Linked DNA regions of Symmachiella macrocystis. Each later gene encodes a partner of the first gene's protein in a complex. Links are inferred from orthologs where the notes say so. Each region holds a gene or a part of one and is shown on either strand. Other genes may lie near its edges. The genes, in order: holB and dnaX.

Region 1 (7,939 bases):
CGCGCGGTTCACGCCGGGTACGGGCATCTAGAAAAGGCGACTCTTCCTCCTCATAGCTGTCCGACCGCGGCCGCTCAACGGCTGCCATTTGTGAAAACTCGGAATCGAGGTCCATGTCCAAAAAATCCGAGTCCTCATCCGTCTTGGCCTTTTTCGCTTTCACTTTCGCTCGCGCTGCCGGGCGGCGGATGGCCAACACCTTGTCGCACGCCTTGCACTTGAATTTCTTCCCGGCAAGTTTATCGGCGACTTTATAAGACTTGCCACACGAGCAAGGTACAGAAATGGTCATGTCTAAATTCTTCCCGAGCGATGGTCAAAGTGGATCTGTCGGTGGATTCCGACAGGGAAGCGCCGGTGCCATTGAGCTGGAGCGGTTTATTCTGTCTCTGCTTCTTCCTCTTCTTCTTCTTTTTTGAAGAGCAAGTTCAAGCTAACGATGGATACAACAATTCCCGCTGCCCCGAGAAACGGCCAGAAATATCCGTAATGCACTGAAATCAGGTAGGTGCCGAAGATCATCAACAAACCCAAAACGACGCCCATTAAGGGAATCAGTTTGCTGACTACTTTTTCTACGCGGGGCATCGACGGAATAAAAAAGCGAGGCTCTTTATTCTGGGAGACATCGAGGCCGGCAGCGGCCAGACCGCGCCTTTCGAATGGATCGGCAAATTGGCTTTCCGATTCGTCCTGTCGAGGACGCGCGCGTTTGACTGCCGTCATCTGCGAATACTCGGCATCCAGATCCACATCCAAAAAACCAGAATCGTCGTCGCTGGAAGCTACTTCCCGTTTCGTTTTGGCACGCGGCTGCGCAATCGCCAAAACCTTGTCGCACGACTTGCATTTGATTTTTTTGCCGGCAAGTTTGTCAGCCACCTTATAGGCCTTACCGCACGGGCAGCGCACCGTAATAGACATCCATCAATTCCCTAAGCGAGGCTAAAACAATCCGGCGAGTCCCGTTGGGACAACGTACTATCCGCATGTTACTGGTGGTTAATCTGAAAATCCACAACTTTTTTTCTCCGATTTTGCAATCCGGGCGACCGCAGCGGTCTGCCTTGCGAGCAGTTTCAAAACCCGGTTGCGTTAGTTCTCGAAAATTTCAGATCAGTGTCACCGGGAGGGGTCAGAGAGTTTTGAAACAACTTGCAGGGACCTACCGTACATTTGATAATTGTTGCTCAAATGCCGGGCACATCTGCACCCTCCGCTAGGTTGAAGGACGTGAATGTCAAAATTTTCCGCGCACGGTCAGCAGGTTCCGACAAACGCGATTGTGCCGACAAACATCCTTTACGATCTCCCGTTTACTGTTCCGATATTTCAAAGGAGTACTAGAACCAGTTGTAAGAGAGTGCCCACGCTCTCTTTCTGGGAAATGCACATAACCGCCAATTGAGATTTGGGATGGATACCATGCGAATTTCGTTTGCTAGGTCGCTCGCGGCGACTATTTGTTCGGCTTTGACGGTAACGGTTCTCTGCGGAACCGCGTCGGCTCAAGTCGTCCCCGGAACCGGCACCTTCCAAGCGAAGGCTAGCGACGACTTTGAAGATACCCAATGGGTCTTCACGCACAATTTCCCCAAGAGTAGCAGCAACATCGACAAACAAACCCGGTATCCCTCCGGCAAGTCGAACAACAGCAAATGGTTCGAAAGTCTCAAGCGCGGACAACCCGATGTCATCAAACGCGTCACCCCTCCGGCGGGCGGACTTCCCGGCAGCACCGGCGCGATGTTGATGCAAACATTGAATTCCGGCATCCCCGGTTACTCATCGCGCAAATGGCAACAGGACGACCTGTTAGTCGATGTGACTAATGCCTTAGGCGGATTTGTTCCGGTGGCTTGGTCACCCAACGTGGTGGTCCGGCTCTACATTCCCGAGTTCGACAAATGGGAAAACCGGACCGGAACCTCGTTTGGATTTCGCGCCAGTGTCCTGGCGCAGCGTTCCACGCGGGGCGGTTCTCGTAAACGCGGCTTGTTTGGTTTCCGATCCCGGTTTAGCGGCGGAACGGAAAGCGAAACGCTCTATCCCGGTATGTTCATTCAATTCAACAGCAAGACCAACGGCTACAAAGAAGACTCCGCCTACTTTATCATCCGCGCCGATGAACGGGGCTACGACTACACCGGTCCGCAAATCAAACAAACCGGCTGGTGGACGATCGGCATGTCGTTCACTCCTGATGGACGGATTCACTACTACGGAAAACCGGGTGTCGAAAACCTCACCCCCGCCGACCACATCGCCTCGCACAACTATCACGATTACAGGTGCGTGCGATTCAACACTTACTTTTTCGACGTCTGCAACGCCAACGACGGCCGCACCTGGTCCACCCCCTGGATCATCGATGCCTCGGCGATGTACATGTCACGGAAATAAACCCACCGGAAAAACACCCCCCCCTCTCCCTCTGAGAGAGGGCTGGGGTGAGGGGTTCCCGCACAACAGGTGATCGTCCCACTCCAGCGCCAGTTGTTCCTGCCATCTCGACGTGATACTCTCTGCGATTGAAATTCAATACCGCAGACGCCGCGACCTTTCGCTCTGTTTTCCAAATGCGAGGCCTGCGGTCACGAAGGACGGCAGGCTGATGGGCTGGGAACAACTACGCGGACATACACAGCAAATCGAAATGTTTCGTCGCACGCTGTCGCGTGGTCGACTGGGACAGGCGTATCTGTTTGTGGGGCCTGAGGGGGTTGGCAAACAGACCTTCGCGACGACTTTAGCGCAGGCACTCTTTTGTCAGACCCACCCCATCACGGACCTCGATCCCTGCGGAGTCTGCCCGGCTTGCAAACAGATGGCCAGCGGCGCGCACCCCGATTTTTCTCGCGTGCAACTTCTGCCGACTAAACGCGAACTATTGATCGAACAGTTTATCGGCCCCAAAGAGAATCGCGGCAAGGAAGGCTTATGCCACGACTTGTCCCTCAAGCCGATGTCGGCCGACCGCAAAATCGCCGTCATTGATGACGCCGACAAAATGCGAGTTGAGAGCGCCAACGCCTTGCTAAAAACTTTGGAGGAACCGCCGCACGGTTCTTTGATCGTGCTAATCGCCACCAATCTCGAGCAGCTATTGCCCACGATTCGCTCGCGCTGCCAAACGATTCGTTTTGCCCCCCTCTCCTCCGAAGACGTGACCGCTTTAATCTTGGAGAACGAAATCACCGACTCTCCCGAGCTCGCCGCTGAAATAGCCGCACTGAGCGACGGCAGTTTGGCCACCGCAGCGCAACTGGGAGACTCTGAACTATTGGAGCATCGGCGGACATTGTTTGCCGCACTCGCTTCGGAACGTTTTCACAGCGTAAATACAGCAGCCCAGGTCATGGAATGTATCGAAGCGGCCGGTTCAGACGCGGCGGCGCAACGACAACGGGCCGCTTGGATGATCCGGTTTTGTATCGAGTACTACCGCCTCTCGCTTGCAGAGGCTTCCGAAATCGACCCGGAACAGGCGGAAGTGATCGGCGCCGCCATCGAACGCGCCGTGACAGCGCAATTGCACTTGGATCGCAGCATGTCGGTCGCATTGTGCATGGAAGCACTGTTCGACGACCTGGGACGAGTCGGCCGCGCAGCACGTACGACCGCCTGACCATCCGGCGCTATTCCCCCGACCACGGTGATGCCCTTCCCTGCAGCTGACAATGCGGCATTTTCTGCCACGATGGCAATTGCCGCAGCGATGGGCCTATAATGCCCATTGGGATTTTTGCCTTTCCACAATTTTCAATACGTGCCGCCACTTGAATGCATCGGGATAAACGATGCACGACTGACAGCGACGGCTTCGTATTGAAATTTATACATGTCTATTGAGATCACCATGCCGAGTCGTTACGTCGTTCGCTATGGGTTAATCCGTCACGTCGCACCCTTTTCGGTAAAAGGTCCGCAAACCTATGCCCGCAGTGATTCCGTGGTCGTCCGTAGCGACCGGGGAATGGAATTGGGCGAGGTTCTTTGCGAAGCGACCGAACGCGCCGTTAAGTTTTTGCCCTCATCCGAAACCAAAGGCCATATTGTCCGCTTTGCCACTCTCGAGGACGAGCAATCCAGCGGAGAGTTGCACGAAAAGGAGCGGATTGAATTCCACGATTGCGCGGAAATGATCCGCGAGCGCAAGCTGCAAATGGAACTCATCGATGTCGAGCACGTGCTCGGCGGGGAACGGATCGTCTTTTTCTACTTGGCGGAAAAGCGGGTCGATTTTCGGGAGTTGGTCAAAGCGCTGGCAAAGAAATTCCACACGCGGATCGAAATGCGGCAAATCGGTGTCCGCGACGAAGCCAAGTTGCTTGCGGATTACGGCGACTGCGGCAAACCAGTCTGTTGCAATACGCATCTCACCCAGATGCCGCCGGTTTCCATGAAAATGGCCAAAGTCCAACGAGCCACTTTGGACCCAACAAAGATTTCCGGCCGTTGCGGACGGCTCAAGTGCTGCTTGCGGTACGAATACGATACGTATCAGGAAATCCGCCGGGAGTTGCCCGCCGTGGGAAACATGGTTGTCACTAAACAAGGACAGGGTAAGGTGTTACGCCAAGAAATCCTGGCCAGGAAGTTGTTGATTCAATATGAAGATCAACGCCGCATTATGGTTGATGAAAGCGAGATCGTGACAGTCGTCAAACGCTCCAAACCGGCCGAGGCGGTCAAGCCAGCTGAGTAAAAATTGCCGCATTAATGCACAGTCGCTCAACAGACGCTTCATTGTTCGAGTTGAGACAACCAACTTGCAAACCTGAAACCTTAACGTCTGGGAACTGCTGGAAGTCTCGGGGGACACCGGCAACCATGAGGCGGATTTTTTTACCTGCCAGGGTATCTTAAGAAAAAGTCAAGATTTGCATTCAAATTGCATCCCCTATCCGGTTATGATGAACACGTACGCCGCCACAGACAATCGGTGAAACCTGCCGTTGGAGATCGTCAAAGTGTTGAAACCCTGAATCGTCGCAGGCGGTGAGGACAGCGTTTGTTTGGAAAGTCTGAGGACTTGGAATTTCGCGTAAATAAAGAGTCTCCGAAAACATCGCCTGGCCAAAGTTCATAGCAATAAAAATTCGCTGTGAAACCGGGAACGGAAGTGTACTACGCAAGCCATGACAACGACATCAAAGACAACGATCAGACGCCGTTACGATTCCAATGCGTATCGGTTCATTTTCCCGGCTTTGCGATATTCGCAAAATCTGTTTCGCCATCCCCCCGCAACCGGCGTCCATTTTTCCGAAGCGGAGGCCCATATCTCCGGACAGGAACTGGTCAACGGCATTCGCCAATACGCCCAAGAACAGTTCGGCATGTTGGCCCGCACCGTCTTTAATAGCTGGGGAATCTTTACGACGGAAGATTTCGGGAAGATTGTCTTCGAATTGATCGAAAGCGGAGACATGAAGAAGACCGACGATGATCGTTTGGAGGATTTTTGCGACGTCTTCGATTTTGAAGAAGCATTCGACGATCAATACGTCATCGATGTCAGCCGCGCCTTCTCTCCAAACTAACGGTGCTTCCGCTCGAAATTTACAGCGTGTTTCTCCGCGGGGAAAAGTGTCGCCTAGCCATCAAGATGCCGGCGTTTCTGGGCTAACCAAGGCTCCACTGCGGCAAAATCGCACTGAGGCAAAATCCCGGAGCGGTGACCGCATCCACTTGAGTTGATATCTGTTCGATCCCGAGAGTTGCGTTCCAGCCAGCATTTCGGAAATCGTGCGTTGCAGGGAAGGAAAGCACGTTGTCACGACATCGCCGCCAGGCGGCTCAAAAACAAGACTCTGCAGCACTGCCGCCCGTGGGCATGGAAGAACAAAACGCCGTTTTGCCGCGTTCAAAAACAAGATTAGTCGTCGGTATAATCGTGTGGGTCGTCTGGATCGCCGGCCTGTTGGCCTTGGCCGGGCTAAGCTCCAATCCAATCACGCTCAACCGCCGCCAATTCGCTGACGCAGACTTGGTGATCATTGGCAATGTCGCTGATTCATCCACCGGCCGCGTGAGCGTTGCCGAAACGATGTACGGGATATTCCCCGAAAAAGAACTCACCGTCGTCGGTCTCTCGGAAATTTCCAATCTGTCCGCCGGCAACTCCTATGTGATGCCTCTAAAACGGCTTAATGGCGAGTTCGATGTTGTGGCCATCACAAAAGACGAACGGGGCCGTGTCGTTTATCCCGCCACGAGCGAAGTCAGATCGCAACTCGACAACGTTCTCGTCGAAATCAGCAAACGGCTCACACCATAAAACTGAGGCTCGGAGCAGAGCGAAACTGGTTGGCTGGCGAAGTAGCCAGCGTTTGGAAAGGGACCGCAGTGGCAGCTGCAAAAAAACGGCGAGATGCGTTGTTGGGAAATCATCAGCGATGTTGGCTATGGGGACGGCACCTGGTACGGCAAACGCTCGAAGCCAATCGATGGCCCATTCACGAAATTCGTTTGGCCGACCGCCTGGACGAGGAAGAACTGTTGCGACTGCAAAGCCTCGCCGACCATCACCAGGTTCCGGTGCTCGTGGAATCAGCCACCCGCTTGACCCAATTGGCCAAAACCAAGGACCACCAAGGTTATCTCGCCAAGATGGGGACTTTCCCTTACACGCCGGCCGAAGACCTGCTGCAAAGTCCGGTTCAAAACCCGCTGTATTTAATTTTGGATGCGATGCAGGACGCGTACAATTTCGGAGCGGTGATCCGCTCGGCTGAGGTATTTGGCGTCACAGCAATCGTCGTCGGAGAACAACGTCAAGCGACGGTCAACAGTCTGGTAGCGCGAAGTTCCGTCGGCGCAGTCAACCGCGTGCGGATTGTGCAAACCGCAGAAGTGGTGACCATGATTCAACATCTGCAGACGCAGGGAATTTCGATCTATGGTGCGAGCGAAAAGGCGGTTGAACCAATTTTCAGTCACAATTTGTCCGGACCGGTCGGGTTGGTCATCGGCAACGAGGGAACCGGAATTTCCCCCGAAGTTCAAACGGTTTGTGACGGGTTTGTACGAATTCCCCTGCAAGGTAAAATCGGTTCGCTCAACGCGGCCGTCGCGGCCGGAATCGTGCTGTATGAGGCAACACGCCAGCGATGACCCGTGCGAGAATGACAGCCTGGTTGCCGCAAGCCACCAGGAGGGGCGTAAAATCGGGAATGACCCGTATCTCCGAAAAAATCGGTGAATTTCGCGCTGTGAATTGCCTAGAGAGTCGTTACCTTGAGGACGTCCAAGGATTTGGCCGCTACATTGTCCATAAGAGATGTCCCCTGAACTGCCGGGTACGTCTCCTGCGTACCGTCAATACTGGCCGGACGCATGGAACAACAGCGAACGCGGTTTGCACGCATTGTGCGGAACTCTCTGATCGTGATGGGATGTTGAGGAACGTCAACGCATTTCCGCATGGCCAATGGAGGGGCAATACCGGGTCTCGCACGGTTTTTATCATTGAACAGAAAATATGCTGGGGACTTATCCACCGATTTCTAACTGCACACAGTAGTACTAAGAGGAATCAATGGGGCACGAGTCATAAACGGGGCACAGACTGTTGACGGACCGCTCGAATTCGAATGATGCGAATCACCAGAGAGATCCCTTCAAAAAAACGGCCGCATGTCGGCAACAAATTCAAGCCAGGTTGGACTGCAAATGAAAACTCAAATTCTCGGAATTGAATCGACTTCGCACCAGACACGTCATGGACGTGTCAACGGACGACTGGTTTTGATCTTGGCGGTTGCGCTGTTGGTTTCAGGGACCGTGATTCATCTCGTGCACGGTGTGATGGTCGATCGAAACGCAAGCGACCTGTATGACCGCGCCGTCCGCTTGCTGGACGAGGCAAAGGCTGACGAAACCGCCGCGCAGTCGGCCGAAGGCGAAAAGCTGGAAAAGCTGGAAAAGCAAGTTA
Region 2 (8,040 bases), 3.5 Mb from region 1 along the record:
CAGCAGACCAGCATCCCGGCGCGAATTAGTATTCGCGGCGCTGGCGGGACGAAGGGATGTCCATCGCCTTGCGGTACTTGGTGATCGTGCGGCGGGCGAGTTTGTAGCCATGTTTGGCTAACTCGACAACGAGAGCATCATCGCTGAGCGGTTGGCGTTTGTCCTCGGCGTCGACGATCTCACGCAGTTTGATGCGGATCACATCCCAGGCGACTTCCTCACCTTGGGAGTTGGTTGTGCCGCCGCCGAAGAACCGTTTGAGTGGGATAATCGAGCGGGGCGTTTGAATGTACTTATCGTCGACGGCGCGAGAGACGGTCGTGACGTGCACACCGACCACATCGGCAATCTGCTCCATTTTGAGCGGGACGATATACTCGGGCCCTTTGTCGAGAAATTCCGTCTGGTGATCGACAATGGCCTGCGAGACGCGTTTGAGCGTGGAGTATCGTTGTTCGACAGCATCGATGATCCAACGAGCCGCATTGATTTTGTGTTTGACGTATTCCTTGGTCGCCGCATCGGCATCGCCGGCGAGTAGTTCTTGGTATTTGCGACTGATTGTCAGATTGGGCGTGTATTCACGTTCCAAGCGGATCGTGTATTTTCCTTCGTCATCTTTTTCGATGTAGACATCCGGCACAATGCTTTGCGCGGGGGCGGCGTCGAATCCGCGTCCCGGCCAAGGATTAAGATGCCGCAATTGCTCACAGGCTTCTTTGATCACATCTAGCGAATAGCCGGTTTTACGCTCAATCACCGGGAGCCGGTTTTGATAGAGGTCGTCGAGATGCGAGGTAATTAAGGCGATCAACACATCGCGATAAGGAGTGTCATCGTCGATTTGCAGCAGCAGGCATTCCTTCAGGTCCCGCGCGCCGACGCCGCGTGGTTCGAGCTTTTGAATCAACGAGAGCGCGGATTGCGCATCATCGGGAGAAATCCGCACGCTGTAGACTTCGATCATCTCCTGTAGTGAATCGTGCGGCGCTCCGTTTTGCCCAACGATCGGCGTGCCGCGCGGATTGTCCGGCAACCGGCCATTGTCGTCGAGGTTTTGAATCAGGAACTCGCCGAATTCGCGAACAGAGGGTGAGCAATTGAAAAAGTGAAACTGCTCCAACAGGTTTTCTTGCAGCGACTCGGGGCGCGACTCGATATTGGTAATCGTGTCGTGTTTGCTACTGCTAAGATCGTCGATTCGATTTGCCGAGGGGTTGGTCGAGGAAAAATGGTCGGGCCATTCTTTCGACATTTCCATCAAGCGTTCGAAGTCAGCTTCGTTGTTTTTGTCGTTGTCGACAACAAGTTCCTTGCGTTCGAAGTCGGCGGACTCGCGGTCGTCGCGGTCGCGGTCCCGTTCGAATTGCAATTCTGAATCCGACATGTCGGCAGCGGTATCGGGAACCGCCTGCTCGAGCAAAATGTTCTCGGAAAGCTCTTGATCGATGCGTTCCTTGAGCGCCATGACCGGCAACTGCAGGATTTCCATGGACTGAATCATCCGCGGGGCCAGCTTCATTTGCTGGCTCATCTTCATCTGTTGCGAAATATTCAGTTGCATTTTGAAACCGCTTCAGCGAGGGACGAACTCAAAGTTTTCCGTTTATTAGTGTTGACGTATTACGATGGAATTAAAAAGGTTGTCGGCCCCGCATGGCATCAGCCAGGACTTCGCGGTTAGAGAACTCTAGCACGCTTCCTGCGGCAATTCCCCGCGCCAGACGGGTGATTTTTACTGGCAGGTCATCCAGAACGTTACTGATGTACAAAGCTGTCCCGTCCCCTTCGAGTGTAGGATTCGTGGCCATCACGATTTCCGTTACAGGTGTATCTTTCACGCGGCGAATCAGGGCATCAACAGTCAGTTGTTCCGGCCCGACCCCTTCCAAGGGAGAAATCCGGCCTTGGAGGACGTGGTAGCGGCCGCCGAATACGCCGGCAGCCTCGACGGCCATCAAGTCACGAGGCAGTTCCACCACACAAACCACCTGTGGATCGCGCCGCGAATCGGAACAAATACTACAAGTCTCTTCATCCGTTAAATTGAAACAGACAGAGCAGGGACGCACAGTCTGTTTGACCTGCTCAATGGCTCGCGACAATTGCAGGGCATCGTCGGAGGAAGATTGCAAAATGTAATGCGCCAAGCGTTCGGCCGATTTGCGGCCGATGCCGGGAAGGGCTTGGAATTGATCGATCAAGTTTTCGACCGCCGGTCCATACGGATTCACAATCGCACCATTATTCCCTGGCTTATGGCCCCAGCTGAGCCGATCCCTAAAACCCGCGCGGTTGAGCTTCGCCACAGTCAGTCTCGAAGTGCGTTTTCCGAGCACTGTGGATGTGGGAGAAGTCTCACGCGGTTGAACAATCGCCACCGTGGCAGACTACGTCTTTGGATTTCCTCCTCCCAAACCGAGTTGCGACAGTGCGTCACCCAGCCCGGGAAGATTCATGTCACCGGTCAGTCCGGCCATCTCAGTCGCTGTTGCTTCCTGCACTTTTTTCAGCGCCTGATTGGTGGCAGACACGACGAGGTCTTCCAGCATTTCGCGATCGCCATCGTCAATCAGCGATTGTTCGATCTTGCAGCTGACAATCTGTTGTTTCCCGGTGACTTCCACGGTCACCATCCCGCCACCGGCACTTCCCTCGGCGCGGATTTTGCCCAGATTTTCTTGCATGTCGCTCATGCGCGATTGCATTTCCTGCGCGTTTTTCATCAACGACGCCAGGTTTCCCAAACCTTTTAACATTGGACTCGCTTCCTTCACATTGATCAGGTGCCGCGGTCAACGTTCTTCGACTTTCACCACCGTCGCGTTGAACACGGTCATGGCTTTCTTCACCAAGGGGTCATTCTCGGGGTCAATCCGATGTTTGGTGCCCGTAGGTGATGCCTTTTTCTCGTCTGGTATTGTGGCTGGAGATGGGTCATCCGCCAATTTCAGGGTAATTCCCACCTTTCGCCCAACGACTTCCTCAAGTGCGGCCTCCAGCCGACTCATCTGCTCGCGGCGTTGGCAGTACTCGAGATTGAAATGATAGCTCTTAGGGAAGGATATTTCCAGTGCGTTTGGCCCGATAATTGCTATTCCCGAGGCGCGTTGAACATTGGTTTTTACCATATCCGGAACCCTCGTAAGGACTTCCGCCCATATTTCCTCTTCCGAACCTGTTTGAAAATCGATGGTTGGCCGAGTTTCTAGAGCGGGAATAGCCTCTGAGAGAGTCTCAGCGGGGGGTGGGTCCGTTTTTTTTTGAGGTGGGGGCGCGGATGTTAGATTCGCCGCCGGAGGCTGCCGAGTTGGTGCTGTTCCATTCGTAGCGGGGAGATTGACTGCGCCCGATTTGACCTGCCGGATTAGGTCGGATAGGTCGTGTAGGTGTTGTAGTAGCGACATCCGCACCAGCGCCAATTCGGCCAAGGCGCGCCCATAGGCGACCCGCTGCATACGGCCTTTGGCTTCCGAAAGGATCTCCATCGCGGCCACGATCGTCTCCAAGCCCCACCGTTTTGCCTGTTCGACCAGTTGGGGTCGCAGTTCGGGGGAGACCGAACTGAGCCGGACCTGCTCTGCTCCGGCTGCCAAGACCATCAAGTCGCGAAGATAGTCCAACAACTGTGTCGTGACTTCGCCGAGTTGAATCCCCTCTTCCAAGGCTGCGTCGAGCGTCTGGAGTGCTGCCCCCTTCTCGCCGGAAATCACCGCTTCAAACACTTCCACCAACCGCTGATCGTCAGCCGTGCCAAACAGACGATGCACGTCGGCCGGGGTAATCGGATCGCCACCAAAGGCGAGCAGTTGGTCGAATAACGATTGGCTGTCCCGCATCGACCCAGCGGCGCGGCGGGCGATCAATTCAATGGCGGCATCTTCGACCGCAATCCCTTCAGCCTCGGCAATCTGCTTGAGTCGCACGCTGATGTTGGGCGTGTCGATCGTCCCGAAGTCAAACCGCTGACAGCGTGAGAGAATCGTGTCGGGCAGCTTGTTCGGTTCGGTTGTGCAGAAGATGAATTTGACGGTCGGGGGCGGCTCTTCTAGCGTCTTGAGCAGTGCATTAAACGCCTCCCGCGTGAGCATGTGGACTTCGTCGATGATGTAGACCTTATAGCGGGTCCGCATCGATTTGACGTTTACGTTCGCTCGCAAGGACCGGATGTCCTCGATACCGCGGTTCGACGCTCCGTCGATTTCCAGCACATCGACGTCGGTCCCGGCGGAGATGCCCAGGCAGATTTCGCAGGTATTGCAGGGGTCGCCGTCTTGCACGTTTGGGCAGTTGAGCGATTTGGCCAAAATCCGCGCCGTCGACGTCTTGCCGACGCCCCGTGCGCCGGTAAACAAATAGGCGTGCGCAACACGGCTACTGGAAATGGCATTGCGCAGCGCCTGTGCCACCATGCCTTGGCCGACGACTTCGTCGAAAGTCTGCGGACGAAAACGGCGGGCGAGGACTGTATATTCGGAGTTGGGTGTTTGCATCGTCACGACATACGGGAGATACGGAATGTTTTAAAGGCCAACCGGCACCACTGCTGTGTCCGGTCCGTCCTTATTGTCGCATTCCCGTCGTCGCAAGCAACGTCGCGGTAGAAATAATCAGAAAAACGGCGCGGAATCTTGCTGATACCGCGCCGTTTGGAATTCTAAGATTGTTCGATTTTTATTTGAGAACAGGAATTTCATTCCCGGCCGGTTGGATAGAAACTTTTCCAGAATCCAGCTCAGAGGGTGGCGGCGCCAATTCCGGCATCTCATATTTGGGCGTTTCCGGCTCATCCTTGCGTGCGAATTGGGGCACTGAAAGCGCGGGCATCGCTAGCTTGGGCAACTGTGGAGGAGCTTCGCCCGCCCAACGGATGGGACCATCTGTTCCATCGCGCTGCATCGGACCGACACCCAAGGCCCAAACGCTTTTGGCCAGTTTGTTGGAGATCTTGGTATCGGAACTCCAGACGAGGTTGCCTTCGGTGCGGTGATAGGCAAACAGTCCGATTTTGGCTTCGCCCAATTGATTGGTCTTTTTGTACAAAGCCATTTCTGGAAGCGACGCCGGCATGCCGGGGATGCCTGCTCCGAGCGACGACTCGGGGATACCGATCAACAGATCGTGGTGATCCGTGCCGATGACACCGGCGCGGGCTTCGACGACGTATTCCGCTTCTTCTTTTTTCTCCAACACATAGCAACCATTTCTCAGCAAGTGATATTTCAAGCTGCTGATCAAGTACTTTTGTTGTACACTGTCGTCGATGTTGCTGGTGTCGAAGTAGACTTTTTGATGGGCCAACGGACTCACGTCGATGCTATTAACAGATTCGTCAATCGCGTTGGAAATCAATCGTTGCTCGGTGGCGGTGCGGGGGGTATCGGACCACCGCGTCGTCCCACATCCGCCCAAGCAGGCTGCAAGAAAGACAAGGGATACAATTTGAGTCGGTTGATTCATAACGTAATGCTCGCGCCGGCGCAAAGATCGCCGCGCTTTTTGAGAGAAGAGAGATGATTGATACGAAAGTTGAGAGGAGAGAGGGCGGATTTTCGCCATTTCGCAGGCTCGGTCAATAGCGATCAACCAAGAAACGTCAACTTACGATCATCTCGAATAGCAGATTACGTTGCCGCGATTCATTTGCCGATCCACGCCCCAAATCCCCTAAGGCGTAACAACAAATGGGAGCGCGGCCTGCCCCACCTGCATTAGCAAGTGAATTGGCAAATATCGGCTGCAATCAATCCCAACGGCGTTGCGGTTGTGGTTCTTGGGCGACTTGCGCGCCGGGAAGATCCTTTAGCGCGTTGCGCAATTCGACGGTCAACTGCTGGTTTTCCAGCATTTTCCAAGCCAAGTTGACGCGATTGTCGACGCGGGCGACTTTCCACAAACCGGTCGACGAGCGGCGCAATTCGATTTGCGAATTGACGAACGGCATGCCGGCATGCCGAAATACCGAATCGGCGGTGGCGGTATCCCCTTGGACGCGGACCGATTTGAGATCAAACGTCAACTCGCCGTTCTCGCTAGCATTTGCCGGCGGCGGAGCCCAAGCCGCTGCGTAATCGTCCGCCACGACTGCCACCTGTTCGCGCAATTCAGGGGTCATTAAACGGAGAACCGTGGGACGGTCGTTGGATTTGACCGCTTCAAGAAATTCCGTGGCGACGTGCGTGGGCTGCTGGTTGGTTCGCCACTGTTGTATACCGGCGAAGATCAGCAGCAGTCCGCCACCGACGAGTGCCACGTTCCACAATTTCGGTGTCACTCGACCATCTCCAGAGGCGGAAAATGCAATGGAAAGCCAATGGCTCGCACAGCCCGCTGCAATCTCTAACAACAGTCGAGACCGGGTCACACTAGTGGCTTGATGCCGACTGGTGTTTTCACCCGGGGTCCGATCGCACTGGCGGACAAGCCGCCAGTGGCACCCATCTATGACAAGAGATGATCAGGCGCTGGGACGGAGATTCCAATAGGCGGAAAGCACATCGTATAAGTCGGCGGAGATTTGGACTTCGTCGTTATCGAAGTCGTGCAACCAAGCGCGGTCGGCTTGGACAGCTTCAGCCAGAATATGGGTGATCTCGCTCAACTTAACGGTCATGCCTGGTTCGGCGACGGCGGTACCTTCGTCTTCACCAGTAAATAATCTCAGTCGATGACGCATATCTCAATGTCTTTCCATGACAACTGTGAGGTTTTGTTAATTCGTTTCCCCCCACCGCCCTTGCGGGCGACGCGCCGTTTTGCGTTGCGAGTTTGAGTGCCAGATCCATCTAGAATCTCAAAAGAATTGCATCGCCGTTGCGCGGGCTGAGGTCCGGCTTTCCGGACAGCCAATGTTATTATCGGAACCGTGGCGGCGTCACTTCAGTCAATTCTGACGAATAGTCCGATTATTCCCGATAGCCTTCATGGGGAGATTCGGCGAATCGTGATGGAAGAATCGTGGTCCGTTCGGCACGTTCTGCCGGTCGAGCGATCTGTTCGGCGGGATCCGCGCGTTGTGCCGACGTCGTCTAGGATCGCAGCGACGCACCGCACAGCGCGACCAGCGCCAATGCCGCGGTTTCGATGCGTAAGATGCGCGGGCCAAGATCCACCAACGTTGCGCGCGAATTCGCCAGCGAAATCTCAGCATCAGAGAACCCCCCTTCGGGGCCAATGCAAATAGTCGTCGGCCGCTCACCCGCCACCCAATCCGCTTGCCACGCTGCGCCGCCGGGATGTGCCATGAGCAACGGATCATCCGTGGGACGCGATGTTAAAAACTCCGCCCAGTTTTGGAGCGGGGTGATTTCCATCAATCGGGCGCGGCGGCATTGTTTTGAGGCAGCGATGACCGCCGCTCGCATTTTTTCCAACTTCGTCGCCCGTGGATCAACAACGCTCCGCTCAGTTTGCAAAGGGACCAACCGCGTCACTCCCAATTCGGTCGCCTTTTCCACCAACCAACGAAAACGGTCCCCCTTGGGAATAGCCGTGGCTAGGATCAAGGGCACCGGCAGCTCCGCCGCTCCTGGTTGTCGCGAAAGGATCGAGACCACGATCCGTTTTTTGCTCGCCGACTCGACCCGCGCTGTCGCTTCCGTTCCGTCGCCGTCGAACAATTCAATCTCATCGCCCGGTTGCAACCGCAGCACATTGTGCAAGTGGTGCGCTTCGGGACCGAGCAACTCAGCCGTTGGGCCCTTCAAATTGGCGGGAAGAAAAAACCGAGGATGTGTCACGGGTTCTTTTTCAAAATGAGAGGAACACTATTTTCAGTGATCGCGTGAATCGCATTGCCGACCGGTCAATCGTGACAAGTGCCACATTTCGAGTCAACGTTCGCCCGGTTTCCGTGCGATCCGGGCCGAGAATTTACCACCGCGCCAGTTGTTTGCGCATTCCGCACTCTAAGCACGTCCGTACGGTTGGATGCAACAGGCGGGTGGGGTATGGTAGGTCGTTTCCACCCTTCGCCGCTGCATGCGAAACAATAAGTTCCAACTCCCGAGGTCATCGAATGCGTAACAGGTCGCCGCAAAA

Evidence for each region.
Region 2: holB (region 1) and dnaX share a complex: the UniProt entries of both Bacillus subtilis proteins name them as parts of the DNA clamp loading complex. The link is inferred for Symmachiella macrocystis from one-to-one orthologs.

What each region holds. Positions count from the first base shown.
Region 1 is NZ_SJPP01000001.1:793,843-801,781, forward strand. The notes cover bases 1,762-4,621. They hold holB (DNA polymerase III subunit delta'), read left to right. Parts: upstream 1,762-2,614; coding sequence 2,615-3,628; downstream 3,629-4,621. Other genes in these bases: CA54_RS03095 (hypothetical protein), read left to right, coding at 1,762-2,403; CA54_RS03105 (PSP1 domain-containing protein), read left to right, coding at 3,842-4,621. Outside these bases: CA54_RS03085 (hypothetical protein), read right to left, coding at 1-292; CA54_RS03090 (hypothetical protein), read right to left, coding at 379-924; more of CA54_RS03095, read left to right, coding at 1,426-1,761; more of CA54_RS03105, read left to right, coding at 4,622-4,708; CA54_RS03110 (Minf_1886 family protein), read left to right, coding at 5,142-5,546; CA54_RS03115 (hypothetical protein), read left to right, coding at 5,777-6,283; 23S rRNA (guanosine(2251)-2'-O)-methyltransferase RlmB, read left to right, coding at 6,313-7,119; CA54_RS03125 (tetratricopeptide repeat protein), read left to right, coding at 7,678-7,939. UniProt on the Bacillus subtilis protein: DNA polymerase III is a complex, multichain enzyme responsible for most of the replicative synthesis in bacteria.
Region 2 is NZ_SJPP01000001.1:4,289,561-4,297,600, reverse strand. What follows is about bases 2,145-5,105. They hold dnaX (DNA polymerase III subunit gamma/tau), read right to left. Parts: upstream 4,494-5,105; coding sequence 2,796-4,493; downstream 2,145-2,795. Other genes in these bases: CA54_RS16780 (DUF6655 family protein), read right to left, coding at 4,675-5,105; CA54_RS16790 (YbaB/EbfC family nucleoid-associated protein), read right to left, coding at 2,391-2,759; recR (recombination mediator RecR), read right to left, coding at 2,145-2,234. In the rest of the region: rpoN (RNA polymerase factor sigma-54), read right to left, coding at 26-1,564; more of recR, read right to left, coding at 1,635-2,144; more of CA54_RS16780, read right to left, coding at 5,106-5,460; CA54_RS16775 (hypothetical protein), read right to left, coding at 5,744-6,274; CA54_RS16770 (hypothetical protein), read right to left, coding at 6,458-6,676; CA54_RS16765 (16S rRNA (uracil(1498)-N(3))-methyltransferase), read right to left, coding at 7,029-7,739; CA54_RS16760 (glycoside hydrolase family 20 zincin-like fold domain-containing protein), read left to right, coding at 8,018-8,040. UniProt on the Bacillus subtilis protein: Part of the beta sliding clamp loading complex, which hydrolyzes ATP to load the beta clamp onto primed DNA to form the DNA replication pre-initiation complex.